DNA from 4 places in the Geobacillus sp. C56-T3 genome. Region 4 is predicted to be linked to each of the others. Evidence: predicted binding sites of a transcription regulator. Region 4 holds the regulator's gene; each other region holds the start of a gene.
What was found. Region 4 encodes Rex, which represses fermentation and respiration genes when NADH is low (regulators of the CRP and FNR family bind a similar motif). Its sites were predicted from a motif close to TTGTGAAATATTTCACAA; they were not measured.
Positions count from the first base shown of each region.

Region 1: a site for Rex is predicted at 1,842-1,859, ahead of GC56T3_RS14355 (nitrate/nitrite transporter). Genes of this name have one in related genera too.
Region 2: a site for Rex is predicted at 1,212-1,229, ahead of GC56T3_RS15585 (L-lactate dehydrogenase). Genes of this name have one in related genera too.
Region 3: a site for Rex is predicted at 1,487-1,504, ahead of GC56T3_RS07635 (cytochrome ubiquinol oxidase subunit I). Genes of this name have one in related genera too.

Region 1 covers NC_014206.1:2,908,875-2,911,988, forward strand. The annotation lists partial or broken gene GC56T3_RS14350 (multicopper oxidase domain-containing protein) at 1-347, opposite strand, end outside; gene GC56T3_RS14355 (nitrate/nitrite transporter) at 591-1,766, opposite strand; gene GC56T3_RS14360 (ABC transporter permease) at 2,046-3,114, opposite strand, start outside; gene GC56T3_RS14365 (ABC transporter ATP-binding protein) at 3,112-3,114, opposite strand, start outside.
Region 2 covers NC_014206.1:3,138,599-3,141,712, forward strand. The annotation lists gene GC56T3_RS15580 (potassium channel family protein) at 1-65, opposite strand, end outside; gene GC56T3_RS15585 (L-lactate dehydrogenase) at 235-1,188, opposite strand; gene GC56T3_RS15590 (ABC transporter permease) at 1,334-2,119, opposite strand; gene GC56T3_RS15595 (ABC-2 family transporter protein) at 2,123-2,914, opposite strand; gene GC56T3_RS15600 (ATP-binding cassette domain-containing protein) at 2,907-3,114, opposite strand, start outside.
Region 3 covers NC_014206.1:1,507,515-1,510,628, reverse strand. The annotation lists gene GC56T3_RS07635 (cytochrome ubiquinol oxidase subunit I) at 1-1,264, opposite strand, end outside; gene GC56T3_RS07630 (response regulator transcription factor) at 1,581-2,210, opposite strand; gene GC56T3_RS07625 (PAS domain-containing sensor histidine kinase) at 2,191-3,114, opposite strand, start outside.
Region 4 covers NC_014206.1:252,191-255,304, reverse strand. The annotation lists gene tatC (twin-arginine translocase subunit TatC) at 1-657, opposite strand, end outside; gene tatA (twin-arginine translocase TatA/TatE family subunit) at 678-830, opposite strand; gene GC56T3_RS01385 (redox-sensing transcriptional repressor Rex) at 1,010-1,651, opposite strand; gene moaC (cyclic pyranopterin monophosphate synthase MoaC) at 1,667-2,155, opposite strand; gene GC56T3_RS01375 (ABC-F family ATP-binding cassette domain-containing protein) at 2,252-3,114, shown strand, end outside.

The DNA.
Region 1 (3,114 bases), 990 kb from region 4:
GTAAAATGGATCGTATCCCCTTCATTGACGACAACGAGCGGCCCTGGCGCTTGGCCGTTGAACGTCCAAGCTTTATACGTTTTCCCTTTGTCGATTTCAATGTCAGTGACTTGCGCCGTCATTTCAACGCGGACATCATGCGGGCCGATCCGCTCCATTTTCAACGGCATTGGCGCTTGGTTGACGCCTTGGTGGGCGGCTAACACGTTTTCGGCAGACTGTTGCGCAGAGGCCGCTGCTCCGTTTTTCTTCTCCGCCTTTGCCTCTCCTCCTCCCCCATTGCTGCATGCGGCCAGAAGCGAAGCGGCTAACGCGACGGACAATAACGAAGACATCCTTTGTTTCATCGTTCTCCCCCCTTAGATGATTTGATTTACACCTTTAACGTACGGCATTTTCACTTCTTCCCTGGTGACTTGTATCACCAACAGACAGCCATGTTTGAATGATTTGTGAAATAATGAGCAATATATTTTAATCATGTAACAATAGTGAAACGCATACTCACATTGAATAACAGAAAAACACGCCCAAATAAAAAAAGATGCTAAAAGCGAACAAGCTTTCAGCCTCTCTATACGGTATTCCATTCAAGAAGCGAACCGCTTCGCCGGTTCGCCGGCTTTTTTGCCAAATACGAGCCGGTTCAGCAAGAAGCAAATAAGGGTAAACAAGCTAAGGAGCAGAAAACCGAGCACGTACGAACCTGTTGCATCTTTAATGATCCCCATGACAATCGGCGGAAAAAAGCCGCCAAGTCCGCCCCAGGCGCCGACAAGGCCGGTGACGGCGCCCGTTTCGGCTGGGAACAGCTGCGGCACGAGTTTGAACACCGCACCGTTGCCCAGCCCAGACATCACGGCCACAAACAAACAAGCCGCTGTCATCACCCAAATATTTTCCATTCCAAACGCGATCACCAACGCGCCGATTGTCATTCCAGCGTAGACGAACGTCAACACCCGTTCAGCGCCGATTTTATCGCCAAGATAGCCGCCGACTGGCCGCGCAAGCGTAGCGAGTACAGTAAACCCAGCCGCGCGCATCCCAGCATCCACCGGCGTCAACCCATACAAGTCAACGAGCAGCGACGGCAAGTAAATGCCGAAAGCGACAAACGCCCCGAACGTAACGAAGTAAAAGAGCGACAACGTCCACGTATGTTTATATTTCAATACCGACAGCGATTCACGCACCGTTTTTTGTTGTTTCGGTTTCGGCATATCCGGTGTGAAAAACCAAACGAGAACGAGCATGACGACAACCGGAATGATCATCCCCCAAAAAGCCCAAGGCACACCAAACGCTGCGGCAATCGATGGAACGGAAAACGCAGCAACCGCCGTGCCGAAGTTGCCCATCGCGTTAATCCCAAGCGCCGTCCCTTGCTTTTCCGGCGGAGTCAAGCGGGAAACGAACGTCACCGAAATGGCGAACGACGTTCCGGCCATGCCGATGAAAAACGCCCAAAACAGAAGCATCGCATACGAATCTGCAAACCCTGCGCCAACAAGCGGAATGACAAGAAACAAGAGCAGCAGCGAAAACAGCCTGCGCCCGCCGATCCGGTCCGTCCAAATGCCAAGCGGCAACCGCATCACCGAACCGAGCAAAACGGGAATGGCGACCAAAATGCTTTTTTGCGTCGATGTCAGCCCGTACATTTGTTGAAACGTACTCGCAAGCGGCGAAAACACGGCCCACACGGCGAATGAAAACATCATGGCGAACGTCGTAATCGGCAGCAGCGCCTTTTGTTTATTCATGAAAAGCCCCTCCCAAACTTTCAAAATTTGTGACGTTGTTTGTACTTCCATCATACGCAGGAGAAGGAAACGGATTTGTGAGGTTGATCACATTCTTGCCTGTTGTCACCATTTTGCCACAAGCGTTGTCACGGTTTTGTCACATCCAAAAAAAGAAAAAGCCCGTCCCCAAAAGGAACGGACACGATTTGGCAAAACGTTTTTCACATACGAACGATAAGAAACGCTGTTGGGCGCACACATCTCTTCCGCCCCGTCTACGGCAAACAACTTGTTTTCTCACCCACTCGCCCGTATCTCCTGCCTCATAAACAACCAATACGCGATCGCAAAGCAGATGAGAGTGGCGGCAATGAGCGCGGTCGCCTGCGGCCAAATGAGCAGCAAACTTTGCGAGAATGGCAAGGGGGCCGCAACAGCGCCGGCCGTTTGCTCCACCGTGACGATCCCTAGCGTTCGGACGTCCGGCGAAAGCAAGGCGGTTGTTGATTCATTGAACAAGTAGCTCGGCGACAATCTCATGAGACCAAGCACCAACTCTTGACGGCCGACCGCCTGCTCGACGGACGTAATGGCGTCAGACTGCAAAAACGATTTCGCAAATACTTCCACGATCATCGAGTAGAAAAGATTGAAAAACAACCAAACGGCCATCGACGACAACGCGGATGTCGCAGCCTGGCGGAAGACAACAGAAAACAAAATGCCGAGATTCAGCCAAAAGGCGATATACACAAGACATAACAACAAAAAGCAGACCATGCGGGCAAACTCTTCGAAAGTAGGCGGAATCCCCAAGACCAAAATGCCCAACGCCATCACGAGCAGGCCGAGCGAAAGAAACAAAACAGCATTCAACAACAGCGCAGCGACAAACTTGCCATTGATCACATAATCGCGCGGAATCGGCTGGGCCATGAGCCGGCTTAACGTCCCCCGATTCCGCTCCGAATTGATGGCGTCAAATCCAAGAGCGATGCCGAGCAGCGGCCCGAGAAAGCTGACAAACGTCAGAAACGAAGGCAACGTTCCGTCCGAGACGGTGAATAATTTTAGAAACAAGTAGGCGCCTTTCGCGATTTCCTTGGCCTCTTCCGAGGAATCCAACGCGTCCCGGATCGTCGTCATCGCCGTATATAGCGAGCCGAAGCAAGTGAGCAAGATGAGGGCGATTAAAATGATCATGCGCCAACTCGTCAAATAATCGGCCAGTTCTTTTTTGACAATGGCCGAAAAGGCGCTGTTTGCCCCTCTTGCCCGTTTCTTCTCATCAAGCGCACCCGCCTTCAGCCGTTCGCTCCATCTTTTCACATATGAAAGGACATCGTTTGCCCATCGCTCTTCCTTA
Region 2 (3,114 bases), 760 kb from region 4:
GTCCAAAGCGAGGTGATGCTGCCGAGCAGTACGGCGGCAACAACGCCAAGGAAGGCGTAATCCATCACGTTCCCCCCATTTTTGTCCGTCGTTCATATATACGCGGACAACCGGGCGATTATACCGCATGACCCTCCGAACCCTGCTTGAATCGGCAGCACTCCTGTATTCCACCGGATCGCCCGACCCATTTGACAAGCCAGCGTCCCGTCAGACGAAGCCAATCGTTGCGCTTTACTGAGCAAAATAGCGCGCCAATACACCTTTTAACGTCGCAGCACTACGGTGGAACCATTTTTTCTCCTCCTCGTCAAGTTCAATTTCAATCACTTCGCGGATGCCATTTCGGTTGATCACAGCAGGCACACCGATGTAGACATCGCGTTCGCCGTATGGGCCGTCCAAGTAAGCGGAAACGGTCAAAATGGCATTTTCATGATGCAAAATGGCGCGCGTCACGCGGGCAAGCCCCATAGCAATCCCGTAGTACGTCGCTCCTTTTTTCTCAATAATTTGGTAGGCGGCATCGCGCACATTGACAAAAATGCGCTCGAGCTCTTTTTGCGCTTCTTCCCCTTTGGACTCGACCAGCTTGCGGATCGGCACGCCGCCGATATCAGCCTGGCTCCAGACCGGGAGTTCAGTGTCGCCATGTTCGCCGATAATATAGGCGTGCACGTTCGTCGGGGCGACGGCGAAATAGTCGCCCAACAAAAAGCGGAACCGCGCCGTGTCCAAAATCGTGCCCGATCCGATTACTCGCTCTTGCGGCAGGCCGCTGAATTTCCACGTCGCGTACGTTAAAATGTCGACCGGATTGGTGGCGACGAGAAACAGTCCTTGAAATCCGGATGCCATGACCGACTCAACGATCGAGCGGAAAATGGCAATGTTTTTGTCCACAAGATCAAGCCGCGTCTCGCCCGGTTTTTGGTTGGCGCCGGCGCAAATGACAACCAAATCGGCATCGCGGCAATCATCGTAATCGCCGTGCCAAATGTCAGCCGGCTTCGGCGCAAATACTTTCCCATGGTTTAAGTCCATCGCATCGCCCTCAGCCTTGTTTTCATTTGCATCGATGAGCACGATCTCATCGGCAATCCCTTGATTCATTAAGGCAAACGCATAACTGGCGCCGACAAACCCGGTGCCGACGACCGCTACCCGATTTCCTCTCCCGTTTTTCATCACTATTCACCTCTTCTTCCTTTTTGTGAATATATTCACATTTTATTTTACGCCATAACATGCTAACGATACAGACAAGGTTGTGTCGATTGCTTGACCATTGTTTGTCATTTTGATGGCAAATGAACAAAAACGGGCGGGGCGCCTAGCTCCCCGTCCCGCGATATCGCCTCACCCCGGCGTTCCAAAGCATGACCGAAACGGTGAAGCAAACCATGCCGACCACTGGGGTGAAAAAGGCATAACTGTACCATTCCTTTTTATCAAGAAAATAAGCAGCTGGATAAACGCCGACAAAGGCAAACGGCAGCACCCACGTTAAAATATAGCGGATGACGCGATGATAAATATCGATCGGATAGCGGCCATAGCTGCTGATGTTGTACATCATCGGCATGATGGATGTGCGGGCGTCGGCAAAAAAACTGATCGTCGCCAATGAAATGAAAATGCCGGCATAAATCAATGCACCGCCAATGACAAACAAAATAAACACGAAGACATCATACCAATGAAATGAAAGAGACAAGCGGCTGCCGGCATACAGCATAATGATCAGCCCGGGCACAGCGCCAAGCAACGATTCGAGCTCCATCCGCTCCAAAACAATTTGAAACAGGCTGTTTAGCGGGCGCGTCAACACGCGATCCATTTCCCCCTGCACAATATATCGTTCATTAAAATCCCAAAGGTTAAAAAAGGCGCCAAATACGGCATACGGAACAAGAAAAAAACCGTAAATAAACAAAATCTCATCGCGCGACCAGCCGTGAAGCAGTGTCGTATGGCCGAACACGACAAGCAAGAACACTAAGTTCACCGCCTGCGCCATTAAGTCGGACAACCATTCAATGAGCAAATCAGTGCGGTATTGCAATTTTGTCTTCATGTACTGGGCCATATATTGAAAAAAAACAGATACGTAAAACAATGTCTACCCCCCTTGCACAACAAGCCGCTTTTTCGCCACCCGCCATAGCAGCGCGATCGGAAACAATAACAGCACGCACCACGCCGCCTGCGTGAACAATCCATCGCTTACAGCGGCGCCTTGGAAGCTTTCCGTAATGATCATGCTTGGAATATAGCTAATGGCTTGAAATGGCATATACGCCATGAGCTGCTGCGCCCAATCCGGGTAAAACGACAAAGGCAAAATAAGACCGGAAAATAGATCGATAATAAACCGTTTCGCCCTAAGCAACCCTTCATTTCGGAACGTAAAAAACGTCACAACCCCCGCAAGCAAGTTCAGCTCCGAAAAAATGATAAAGCTGAATAGAAGCGACAAGCCAAAAGCGAGCCACGTTTTGGCGTGTCCCGGAAACTGAAGCGGCAAAAAAAGCGATACGACCAAAAGCCCAGGCAGCGATAAAAAGAAAAGGCGAAACAACCCTTCGCCAAGCCCTTGCACAGCTTTCATCCCTAAATAGCTGTACGGGCGGATCAGTTCAATCGCTACTTTTCCATCGCGGATTTCCATGGCGATTTCACGGTCAAGGTTGTTAAAATAAAACGCCCGCGCCAGCCAGGAAATGGCGACATACGTCGTCATTTGCCCAAGCGACATCCCTTGCATCGATGATTTACCGCCATAAATAGCCGACCAAAGGAAGTAATACGCTGCGATGTTAATGGCGTAAATCAAAATGCCAGTGTAATAGTTTGTCCGGTAGGCGAGCATCATTAAAAAGCGGATGCGGACCATTTCGACATACTTACCCATGAACCGCACCTTCCTCATAAATATTGCGGATGATCTCCTCCGTCGGCACTTCGTGAATATGGATGTCGTTTAACGCACAACGGGCAGCGACGCGACTGACAACTTCCGGCACGCCTCCTGATGGGACGTGCGAGACCCAAACGTTTGGCTGTTCACCTTTTTTCCAAACAACCTCCAATCCTTCAGTCAACTGCTGCAAA
Region 3 (3,114 bases), 1.3 Mb from region 4:
TTACGCTTGCGATTCCTAACACGAGGTATAGCAGGCAAAACAAGACAAGCATCATATCGACATGGGCAGATGATGTCGCGGCCTCTGCTGTTTTCATATAGCCGCGCAAAATCCACGGCTGCCGTCCGACTTCCGCCAAGTACCATCCGGCCTCAATCGCGATCATTGACAGCGGCCCTCCCGCCGCTAACAGGCCAAAAAACCATTTTTTCGTCGTCCATTTCCACCGAAAAACCGACCCGAGCCAATACGCCGTTGCGACCAACATTAAAAATACGCCAATTGCCACCATCATATCGAATAAATAATGAATGTACAGCGGCGGCCGCTCATCTTTTGGAATGTCATTCAGTCCGGTCACAATGGCGCCGGGATGGTTATGGGCTAGGACGCTAAGGGCGTATGGAATTTTCAGCGCGTATTTCACTTCACCGTCTTCTTCAAGCATACCAAAAAACACAAGCGGCGCATGGGAACTCGTTTCGAAATGCCATTCAGCGGCCGCGAGCTTCTCCGGCTGATAGACAGCCAAAAATTTTCCTGACAAATCGCCAACAAGGGCGCTCGCTATCGAAAAAATCAACGCCGCTTTCATCGTTAAATGAAGCGCCTTGCGATGATAAATGTGCCTGTTGCCTTTGAGCAAATGCCAAGCAGCAATCGAAGCAAGAACAAACGCCGATGTCATATACGCCGTCGCCAGCACATGGGCGACTTTCGTCGGCATCGCTGGGTTGAACATCGCCGCGATCGGGTCGATGTTGACAATCTCACCGTTTTTCAGCGCAAACCCTTGCGGTGTGTTCATAAACGCGTTCACCATCGTAATAAACATCGCGGACGCCGAAGAACCGACCGCCACCGGAATAAGCAAAAGCAAATGTTTTTTCTGGTTTTCGAATCGATCCCATGTGTACAAATAAATACCGAGAAAAATGGCCTCAAAAAAGAACGCGAACGTCTCCATAAACAGCGGCAGACTGATCACCTGGCCAGCCAGCTGCATAAAATGCGGCCATAAAAGCGACAGCTGCAAGCCGATCGCCGTCCCGGTCACAACGCCGACCGCCACTGTAATGACAAAGCCGCGCGTCCAACGGCGGGCGAGCAAAACATAATGCATATCGTTTTTGCGGATCCCGACCCACTGGGCGATGGCGATCATAAGCGGAATCCCGACGCCGATCGTGGCATAAATAATATGGAACGTTAATGTTAACTCGGTCAATACGCGGCTGAACCACACCGGATCGTATTCGCGCACGGTTCATCCCCCCTAAGAAAATAGTCGGCTGATCAACGAAACAAACACGGCTGCCGCCGCCAAAAAACTAATCCATACAAGCCATATTTCTTGCCGTTTCCCCACGATCATCCTCTCCCATCGACATTCATGCACAACAAATTTTATGATAAATATCACAAACTAGTCATTTTTATTATCCCACAAAACATCCTCGTCTTATCCCTTACAAATGCGAATAATTTGTGACATTTTTCACATATTTATTGTGAAAAGCAAAGAATCGGGACCCCTTATCTCAAATCACATGCATAGAATGATCACTAAAATTTATAAATTATACTAAATCTGCAATCTGATTTTTTAAAGCGTATTGAATGAGCTCATGTTTTTCCTTAATACCAAGCTTCTGCATAATGTTCGCTTTATGGCTTTCAACTGTTTTAGGACTGATTTTTAATTTGTTCGCAATTTGATTATTGGTATATCCTAAAAATGTCAACCGAACAATTTCCCGCTCACGATTTGTAAGAGGAGATCTCGGTTCTTTTTCCATGATTATTTTTTCTAGTTTCTCTTGTGGGATATGTGTACGGTAAAACCGTTCTCCTCGACATACCGCTTTCAATGCTTTGTACAAATCGTTCGTTTGACTATTTTTTAACAAGTAGCCATGAATGTTATGTTGAAGGGCTTTTTGCACATATATTTCTTCATCGTGCATGGTTAAAACAACGATTTTGGTATCCAGTTCATCCATGATTGTTTTTGCGGTTGTAAATCCATCAAGCCCTGTCGGCATAGAAAGGTCTAGCAAAACAACATCAGGATGGTGCTTCAACGCAAGCGTAATCGCATCGCAACCGTTGCTTGCTTCTCCAACGACTTCAACATCCGGAAATCCTTCTAGGAGTAGTCGAATGCCTTTGCGAATTAAATCATGATCATCAACGATCAACACTTTCATCCTCTTCACTCCCTTCTATTGGTACACATACAAAAATCGTTGTTCCTTTCATTGGCGCAGACGTAATGATTGTTTCTCCACCTAAATGGGAAATACGCTCTTGAATATGTTTTAAGCCAAGTCCTTCGCGTTTTTCTTCAACCTCGAAACCAACTCCGTTATCTTTAATAGATACGTGTAATTCTTGCCCCACTCGTTCGATTGTTATACATACCTCTGTTGCCTTTGCGTGCTTCATGACATTATGCAATGCTTCTTGAATGACACGGTAAAGATTAATTTCCACTGTTGGCGACAAGCGCGTGTATACATTCGTTTGAAGTGAAAACGACATATTTGGCATTTTTGATTGAAATGAATGAATGAGCGATTGAATGGTCGGAATGAGCCCAAGTGCGTCTAAACTTTTCGGACGAAGTTGTTGCGCATATAGCTTCACATCCTCCATGACACGACCAAGTTCTTCGCGTACCTCTTTGACATATGCGTGTAACTTTTCATCCTGTATACGTTGTATGATATTATCTAAAGCAATAGAAATACTGTAGAGGGACTGACCAACACCGTCGTGCAATTCTTGTGCGAGACGTTTATGTTCTTCCTCTTTTGCTTCTGTTAGTTTTTTCACCATCCATTTGGAATGAAGTACTTCTTCTTCTTTTTTCTTCACCGTTTGGTCACGAAGTACAAGCAAATAATATTTTGCACCGTCTTGTTCAAGGATAAGCGCTGTGCTCATTTCCACATCAATTAAGTGTCCATGATAAGTTGGCATTTCAGATAAAAAATACGGCACTTCTTCAGTGGAAATTAAATAACATCGCTCTTCACCTTGACGTACATCACGCTTTTGACAAAACGAGCAATATGGTACTTTTTCGCCAAATTGCCACCCAGTGAGTCG
Region 4 (3,114 bases):
GAGCGGAATCATGACGATCACTTGCGACAGCACATCCGGCGGCGTAATGACTGCCGCTAAAATAAGCAGCGCCAAATACGCATACTTGCGGATGCGAACAAGAAGCTGCGGCGTAATAAGCCCTAAGCGGGTGAAAAACAACACGACGATCGGCAGCTGAAACACGATGCCAAACGGCAGCACGAGCTGAAGCAAAAACTGAAAATATTCATTAATGCCGATCATTTGTTGAACCCCTAGTTGGTCAGCCAGCTGGCTCATAAATCGAACGACAAACGGAAACAAGACGAAATAAGCGAAGCTGACGCCTGCTAAAAAAAGAACGATCGACGCCGGGATATAGCTTAACGTCACTTTCCGCTCTTTTTCATACAGACCGGGGCTGACAAACGCCCAAATTTGATACAACAGCACCGGAGCCGACAGTACAGCCGCGATGACAAAGGCAAACTGAAAATACACTTTAATCGGATCGGTGAGGCGGAAGGCGTTCATGGTCAAATGCTTCGCCTCGGCCGTTCGCTGCAAATACAAAATGACATCATCGACAAAAAAGAAACTAACGACAAGCGCCGCAGCAAAAAAGATGAGCACGATGATGAGCCGTTTTCGCAGTTCACCCAGATGCTCATACACTGACATTTCTTTGTCATTCATTGTTTCCCCATCCTGCCTTGTCATCGGTCGGTTTTCGTTTCTTCGTCATCAGCGAGCCCTTTTGTGGCGTCTTTAAACTCGCGAAGCGACTGGCCGAACGACCGCCCTAATTCCGGTAGCTTTTTCGTGCCAAACAGCAACAAAATCACAGCAACGAGCAACAAATATTTCATGTGTTGTTCTCTCCTTTTTACGGGTTCATCACCAAAAGATGTACTTGACTTTTAAAGGCAAACATGATAGCAATGTTGCCCTAAGAAGGATGTGGAATAAAAAGGGAGAAGTGCAATTTTGGTTTCCACTATCATCATCTTCTTTCTTTGTCAAGCACACTTTGTGGTGAAGATCCTTTTTACGATGGCGATGGATAGTTTTTCAAAAAATAGACGAGCGACTGCAGCTCAATGGCTAAATCGATATGATGGACGCGAATATGGTTCGGCACGTTCAACCGCGCCGGAGTAAAGTTTAAAATGCCTTTAATTCCTTGCGCGACAAGGCGGTCGGTCAGCGCTTGAGCCGCGGCGGCCGGCACGGTTAAAATGGCGACCGGGATGTTTTCGTGAAGCCGCTCCTCCAACTCATCGAGATGATAGACCGGCACCCCGCCGACTGTCGTCCCTACTTTCCGCTCATCGACATCAAACGCCATCACGATTTTCGTATTGTTGTTTTTCGAAAAATTATAGTTTAAAAAGGCGGTGCCTAAATTGCCGACGCCAAACAAGGCGACTTCGGTCACCTCATCCTCTTCAAGCGTCCGGCGGAAAAACGACAACAAATAATTGACATTATACCCGTATCCCTTTTTGCCAAGCGCGCCAAAATAGGAGAAATCACGGCGGATCGTCGCCGGATCGACTTTCACCGCCTCGCTCAACTCGGCAGAGGAGACGCGTTGCTTGCCGGAAGCGTGCAAGTTTTTCAAAAACCGATAGTAAAGCGGCAGCCGTTTGGCGGTTGCCTGCGGAATTTTCGGTTGTTCGTTGCTCATGATCTCATCCCCTAGCTAATCGGTTTTCCGTCGGTAATGGCCAGACTTCCCGCCCGTTTTTTCGACCAAATACGTCGGACCGATGACCATTCCTTTATCAAGCGCCTTGCACATATCGTACACTGTCAACGCACAGACCGAAGCGGCCGTCAGCGCTTCCATTTCCACTCCTGTGCTCCCTTTCGTTTTCACCGTTGCCGTGATGACGAGCTTATGCGCTTCTCCATCGTTTTCCCAAGCAAAAGCAATGTCCACACCCTTTAACATAAGCGGGTGACACATTGGAATAAGGTCAGCTGTCTTCTTCGCCGCCATCACCCCCGCCACTTGAGCGACGGCGAGCACATCCCCTTTCTCGATCGCATTGCTCGTCATTTTTTCGTAAATTTCCCGGCTGACAGTCACGCTCGTTTGCGCCACAGCCACTCGCACAGTATCTTCTTTGTGCGTAATATCAACCATTTTCGCGCGCCCTTGTTCATTGAAATGAGTGAACGATGACAATACAATCTCCTCCATTTATACACTATACACGATTTTTCATCATTCGTCTTTGACCGTTTTCGCGACTTACGTTAAACTATTCGCGAGGTGACGGACATGATCATTTTGCAAGTGCACGGGCTCACGAAATATTTCGGCGCTGACCTTATTTTATCGAATATAAAACTAGAAATACAGTCCCGCGACCGAATTGCCCTTGTCGGCCGCAACGGAGCGGGAAAATCGACATTGTTGAAAATCATCGCCGGTGAACTCTCTTTCGACAGCGGCAAAATCATCAAACCAAACCATATCAAAATCGGCTATTTGGCGCAAAACAGCGGGCTCGACTCGCCGCGTTCCATTTGGGACGAAATGCTTGAGGTATTCACCCCGCTTCTAGGACTCGAAAAACAGCTCGCCGAACTCAGCATGCAACTCGGCGACCCAGACGTACTCGCCGATCCAGCTCGCTATGAAAAAACGCTGAAAACGTATGACGAGCTGCAAGAACAATACAAAGAACAAGGCGGCTACCAATACGAAGCCGACATCCGCTCCGTTTTGCACGGGCTGCAGTTTTCCTCATATGATTATAAAACAACGCCGGTCTCGTCGTTAAGCGGCGGACAGCGGACGCGGCTTGCCCTTGGGAAATTGCTGTTGTCCAAGCCGGATTTATTGATTTTGGACGAGCCGACGAACCATTTGGATCTTGAGACGCTCGCCTGGCTGGAGCAGTACTTGCAAGCCTATCCCGGTGCCGTCCTGGTTGTTTCCCACGACCGCTACTTTTTAGACAAAATCGTCACCGACGTATACGAACTGTCGAATGCCACGCTCAAACACTATGCCGGCAACTACAGCCGCTATTTGGAGTTGCGGGCCGAGCAATACGAACAAGAGTTAAGACGGTACGAGAAACAGCAAGAAGAAATCGCCCGACTCCAAGACTTCATCCAGCGCAACATCGCCCGTGC